Regions from separate parts of the Fusobacterium mortiferum ATCC 9817 genome, predicted to be linked through region 1. Evidence: riboswitches for the same ligand, from Rfam matches in the RefSeq annotation. Region 1 holds a riboswitch; each other region holds the start of a gene.
What was found. Region 1 has a riboswitch for S-adenosylmethionine ahead of FMAG_RS02620 (methionine ABC transporter ATP-binding protein). Riboswitches for the same ligand answer to the same signal wherever they lie in the genome.
Positions count from the first base shown of each region.

Region 2: linked by a shared signal. The riboswitch ahead of metF (methylenetetrahydrofolate reductase [NAD(P)H]) and the one ahead of FMAG_RS02620 (methionine ABC transporter ATP-binding protein) in region 1 are both predicted to bind S-adenosylmethionine.
Region 3: linked by a shared signal. The riboswitch ahead of FMAG_RS12205 (O-acetylhomoserine aminocarboxypropyltransferase/cysteine synthase family protein) and the one ahead of FMAG_RS02620 (methionine ABC transporter ATP-binding protein) in region 1 are both predicted to bind S-adenosylmethionine.

Region 1 is NZ_GL987988.1:330,209-332,412, reverse strand. Features, by position in the region: gene FMAG_RS02625 (flavodoxin family protein) at 1-664, shown strand, start outside; SAM riboswitch class I at 747-834, shown strand; gene FMAG_RS02620 (methionine ABC transporter ATP-binding protein) at 918-1,928, shown strand; gene FMAG_RS02615 (methionine ABC transporter permease) at 1,918-2,204, shown strand, end outside.
Region 2 is NZ_GL987988.1:797,101-799,304, reverse strand. Features, by position in the region: gene FMAG_RS04875 (helix-turn-helix domain-containing protein) at 1-511, opposite strand, end outside; SAM riboswitch class I at 604-690, shown strand; gene metF (methylenetetrahydrofolate reductase [NAD(P)H]) at 766-1,650, shown strand; gene FMAG_RS04865 (homocysteine S-methyltransferase family protein) at 1,640-2,204, shown strand, end outside.
Region 3 is NZ_GL987994.1:550,037-552,240, forward strand. Features, by position in the region: gene FMAG_RS12200 (Cof-type HAD-IIB family hydrolase) at 1-557, shown strand, start outside; SAM riboswitch class I at 653-739, shown strand; gene FMAG_RS12205 (O-acetylhomoserine aminocarboxypropyltransferase/cysteine synthase family protein) at 816-2,096, shown strand.

The DNA of each region.
Region 1 (2,204 bases):
TGAAAAAGGAGCAGCTGGAATATTTAGAACTGTAGTAGACCGTTTTGGTCCTAGAATGGATAGAGGAAATAATGTAGTAGCTAAAAAAATTGCCGAAGAAAATGGTGGAGTTGCACCAGATGAAAGAAACTTCAAAGATAAAGTTATCTCTTATATTGGAATAGGTGGTTCTGACTGGACAACTAGAATTCAGTGTGATTGTGAAATGTTATCTCTTACTCCAATGTGGAAAACCATAGATAATGAAGTTTTCCCTTGGTCTAAAGGAATTATTATGGAAGATGACAAGATAAAAAGAGTTCAAGAAATTGGAAGAAATCTTACTTTAGCAGCAAGAGATATTGAAAATGCTACTTTCAAAGGAGATAGTGGAGTATGCCCTCACTGTCATAGTAGAAATTTCTATGTACAAAATGATGGAAGTGCTACTTGTTGCCTATGTGGAATTGTTGGTAAGTTTGAAATAAATGAAACTGGACTTAAATTTATATTTCCTGAAGAACAATTAGAACATGCTCATAATACTCTTTCTGGAAAATTTATTCATATGAATGATATCAAAACTAATGAAAGTAAACTTATGGAAGCTAAAAAAACTGAAGAGTATAAAACTCGTTTACAAAAATATAAAGATTTTATTGTTGCTTCTACTCCTGAAAAATAAACTCTAATAAAAATTTTTTATATTTTAAAAAAAGTATTGACATTTTTATAAAAAAATTATATTATAGCTCTAACAAAGAAATTAACCATCAAGAGAAACTGAGGGACTGGCCCTAGGACGTTTCAGCAACCTGCTTAAAAAGTGTGGTGCTAATTCCAGAAAGATGGATAGAACTAAAAAAGCTCTATTAAATCTCTATTACTTGATGGTAATAGAGATTTTTTTTACTATAAAATATTTACAGGAGGAAAAAATGATAGAGATACAAAAGATAAATAAGATATATTCTAATGGTTATCATGCTGTAAAAGATATATCTTTAGAGATAAAAACAGGAGATATCTTTGGAGTAATAGGACTAAGTGGTGCTGGAAAATCTTCATTAATAAGACTTCTAAATAGATTAGAAGAACCAACAAGTGGAAAAATTATAATAGATGGAGTGGATATTACCTCTCTTTCTAAAAAAGATTTATTAGAAAGAAGAAAAAAAATAGGAATGATTTTCCAACACTTTAACTTACTCTCTTCAAGAACAGTGGGAGAAAATATCGCTTTTTCTTTAGAGATAGCTGGTTGGAATAAAGCTGATATAGATAAAAGAGTTAAAGAATTATTAGAAGTAGTAGAATTATCAGATAAAGAAAACTACTATCCATCACAACTATCTGGAGGACAAAAACAAAGAGTAGCTATTGCTAGAGCATTAGCAAATAATCCAGATATATTACTTTCAGATGAAGCTACTTCAGCTCTTGATCCTAAAACTACAAAATCGATACTAGAATTAATAAAAAATATACAAAAACAATTTGGACTTACAGTAGTAATGATAACTCACCAAATGGAAGTAATTAGAGATATTTGCAATAGAGTAGCAGTTATGGCTGATGGAAAAATTGTAGAATCTGGAAGTGTACACCATATATTTTCTAATCCACAATCTGAAGTAACTAAAGAGTTAATCTCTTATCTACCAGGAGTGGAAGAAAAAGGAATAGAGATAATGAAAACAAAAGGTAAATCAATAGTTAGACTTGATTTCTTAGGTACAATAGCTGAAGACCCTATTATCTCTCAAGCTGTAAGAACTTTCAATATAGATTTTAGTATAATTGGTGGTTCTATTGATAATCTTTCTACTATGAAAGTAGGACATCTATTTATAGAGCTATCTGGAGATATGGAGCAACAAAAAGAAGCTATATCTTGGTTTAAAAATGAAGCAGGAGTACTTACAGAGGTGATATACAATGGTATTTAGTATGATATGGACATCTACATTAGAAACATTATACATGGTTTTTTTCTCAACACTTTTTTCATTATTAATTGGTTTCCCAATAGGAATACTTCTTACTGTTACTAAAGAAGGAAATATTTTAGAAAGTCCAAAATTAAATAAAGTATTAGACTTTATAATCAATACTTTAAGGTCATTTCCTTTTATCATACTTATGATACTTCTTTTCCCGCTTTCAAGAATAATAGTAGGGACAACAATAGGAAGTACAGCAGCAATAGTTCCTCTTTCTATCTC
Region 2 (2,204 bases), 470 kb from region 1:
TATCTTTTATATCCAAATACTCTAAAAGTTTTAAAAGTTTGAGATGACGTAATTTCTTCTCTTTTCCCTTTATATTTATTCCATTTTCCTCTCTTACAAACTCTAACTCAAACTCTTTAAGGTACTCATTAAGAGAGATTATATCCTTTTTTATTGTAGGACGGCTTACTTTTAGATATTTTTCTATCTCTGTTATAGTAGTATTTTCACTGAATAAATACTTTATTAAAATATAATTTTCTCTCTCTTCTTTCGAGAAAATATAGTTATCTATATCAATGCTTTGTATAAACTCCTCTAACCTCTCTCTACTACTTCGCCAGTTTAATTCCCCTTTTTTTATTCCTATCTCTTGAAAAGAAAACTTTGTTAAATAATAATTTAAGTTATCAATACTATATCTTATATTTCTCTCACTTACTTCATATTTTTCAGAAAGATATCCCAATGTCAATTTTTCTTCTCTACTTAACTCTTCAAGAATATCTAACTCTTTTCTATTTAAACTCATTATATCCCCCCACTACTATTAAATCATTTTTTTGAAGGACAATCAAGTTATTGTTGACACAGAGATATTATTATGATAAAATTGACAAAATAAATCCATAGAGAGAGATTGAAGGACAGGCCTTGTGATATCTCAGCAACCTACCTTATGGTGTGGTGCTAATTCCTGATAGATGGTAATAGTATAAAGTTTTTAACTTCTTTTATCTATCAGATAAAGGAAGTTTTTTTATTATAAAACACTTGGAGGAAAATATGAAAATAAAAGAACTATTTAAACAGAAACAACCTACTATCTCTTTTGAGGTATTTCCACCTAACAAAATATATACTCTTGAAAAAGTTTATGAAGTTATAGATGAGCTTTCTCTTTTAAAACCAGACTTTATGAGTGTTACTTATGGAGCTGGTGGAAGTACTAGAAGAAACACTGTAGATATTGCTTCTAAAATAAAAAATATAAATAATATAGAAGCTCTTGCTCATTTGACTTGTATAGGAGCAACAAAAAAAGAGATTGATGAGATATTGAAAGATTTAAATAAAAATAATATAGAAAATATTATGGCTTTAAGAGGAGATATTCCACAAGAGTGTGAAAATAAAATAGGTGAGTTTTCTCATGCTAATGATTTGATAAAATACATTAAAGAATATGGAGATTTTTCTATTGGAGGAGCTTTTTATCCAGAAGGTCACCAAGAAACAAATGATTTATTAGATCTATTCAATTTAAAGACTAAAGTAGATAGTGGAACTGACTTCCTTATCTCACAGATATTTTTTGAAAATGAAAAGTTTTATGAATTTAAAGAAAAATTGGGAAAGCTTAATATAAAAACTCCACTGATAGCAGGAGTTATGCCCATAACAAATGGTAAACAAATCAGAAGAATTACCTCTATGTGTGGTTGTAGTATCCCTGAAAAATTGAAAAGGATATTAGATAGATATGAAGATAATCCAATAGCTATGAGAGAAGCAGGAATTGCTTATGCTATGGAACAGATAATAGAGCTTATCTCTGATGATATAGCAGGAATACACATATACACAATGAACAGAGTGGAAGCTTCTAAAAAAATAATGGAAAATATTGGAAATATTTTAAGAAAGAGAGATGAAAATTATGGATATTAAAAAAGAGTTACAGAAAAGAATTTTAGTATTAGATGGAGCTATGGGAACTGCTATTCAAAAATATAACTTAAACTCTGATGATTATCTCGGTAAAAAAGGTTGTAACGAGATTTTAAATATCACTCGTCCTGATATAATAAAAGATATTCATTTAAAATATATTGAAGCTGGAGCTGATATTATTGAAACAAACTCTTTTAACTGTAATAAAATCTCTCTAAATGAGTATGGGTTTTCAGAGAGAGCATATGAGATAGCTAAAAGAAGTGCCGAACTTGCCAAAGAGGTAACCACTACTAGTGAGAAAAAAATCTATATAGCTGGTTCAATAGGTCCTACAAATAAAACTCTTACTATTCCTAGTGGAAAAAATCCCTATGATAGAGATTTAGAATTTGATTATCTCAAGGAAGCATACAGTGAACAAATTGAAGGATTGATAGATGGTGGAGTAGATATACTACTTATTGAAACTATATTTGATGGTTTAAATGCTAAGTGTGCTGTTATAAGTGCTGAAGAGGTAATGAAAAGAAAAAATATAAATCTTCCTA
Region 3 (2,204 bases), on a different contig from region 1:
GCATAGATAGAAAATTAATAAAAACACTATTAGAATTAGAGGTTGAAGAGGGAACTTCGAGAAGTATTTATAAGGGAAAAGATTGGTATACTGATAGAATAGTGCAAGATTATATTGATTTTCATAAAGAATCAAAATATTCTCCTCAAATATCCAATTTAGATAAATTTAAAAATGTGGAAGCTGAAAAGATATTTTTTATAAATCCTAATAGAAAAGTTATAGAAAAATTAGAGAAAAAAATGAAAAATTTAGAATTAGATAAGTATTTAAATATTGCTACTTCTCAACCTACTTGTTTAGAAATAATGAGTAAAAAAGCAAATAAAGGGGAAGCATTAAAAACATTATTAAAATACGAAAATATAGATTTTAAAGAAATAATCTCTTTTGGAGCTGCTTTAAATGATAAAGAAATGTTAGAAAATTCTGGAATGGGAATAATAATGGGAAATGGGGATAAAAGATTAAAAGAGATTTTAAAAGAGTGTAAAGTTATTGGAAGTTCAGATGAAGATGCTGCAGCTAAATTTTTAGAAAATCTTTTTGACTTATAGAAGAGTTAAAAAGTATAAAATTTTTATAGAAAAAATTATTGACAAAAGAAAAGTAAAGGTATATAATCATTTTCAACAAAGAAATAAAAAATAAAAAACCATCAAGAGAAACCGAGAGACTGGCTCTATGACGTTTCAGCAACCTATCAAAAGATGTGGTGCTAATTCCAGACAGATGGCTGATATTAAAGTATATCAATCTCTATTACTTGATGGTAATAGAGATTTTTTTTATATAAACAAAACAGGAGGGATTTTATGAGCAGAGAGGAATTTAAAATTGAAACACAACTTGTACAAGGGAGTGGAGAGTTTACTGAGGGGCAACCAAGAGTATATCCAATATATCAGACTACAACTTATGACTACAACTCTCCAGAGGTTTTAGCAGAGCTATTTGACTTAAAAAGAGATGGGTATATGTATTCAAGAATAGGAAATCCAACAGTTACAGCCTTTGAAGAAAAGATAGCACAGCTAGAAAAAGGTGTGGGAGCTTTGGCACTAGCTTCAGGACAAGCAGCCAATGTAACAGCTATTTTGAATATATGTGGTTGCGGTGACCATATAGTATCTCTAGCAACTATATATGGGGGAACAGCTAATCTATTTAAATCTACCTTGAAAAAGTATGGAATAACTGCTACTTTTGTTTCTCCAGAGGCTTCAGAAGAGGAGATAAAGACAGCTTTTCAAGAGAATACAAAGGTGCTTTTTGGAGAAACTTTGGGAAATCCAGAGATGAATGTAATAGATTTTGAAAAGCTTGTGAGAGTAGGGAAAGAGAAGGGAGTTCCTGTTATAGTAGATAACACTCTAGCTTCTCCATATCTATGTAATCCTATTGAATATGGAGTAAATATAGTAACTCATTCAGCTACAAAATATATAGATGGGCAAGGGGCAGCATTGGGTGGAGTTATTGTAGATGGTGGAAATTTTAATTGGGACAATGGAAAGTTTCCAGACCTTGTAGAGCCAGATTCAGCTTACCATAACTTAAGTTATTGGAAAGATTTTGGAAAAGCTGCATATATAACAAGGGCTAGGGTAACTTTATTGAGAGATTTTGGAGCTTGTCTAAATCCTTTTAATGCTTTTCTTTTCTTGAGAGGATTGGAAACACTACATCTAAGAATGGAAAGACATAGTGAAAATGCTTTAAAAGTTGCAAAATTTTTAGAAAATCATGAGAAGATAGAGTGGGTAAATTATCCTAAGTTAGAGAGCAGTTATTCATATGAAAATGCTAAAAAGTATCTACCTAAAGGGGGAAGTGGAGTTATATTACTAGGTGTCAAAGGTGGAAGAGAGGGAGCAGAGAGATTTATAAAGGAGCTTACTTGGATAAGAAGTGTAATTCACGTGGGAGATTCTCGTACTTGTGTATTACATCCAGCTAGTACAACACATAGACAACTATCAGAAGAGGACCAAATAAAAGCTGGTGTTTTACCTGAAGCAGTTAGATTGAATGTGGGAATAGAAAATGTAGAGGATATATTGAAAGATATAGCTAGAGCCTTAGAAAATATATAATAAAATAGAAGAGGGAACTATTGTAACTTAAGGGTTTACATTAGTTCCTTTTTATTTTGTTTTTAAAAAGATAAAAAGGTAAGTTTTAAGTATAAAATAGCATAAAAT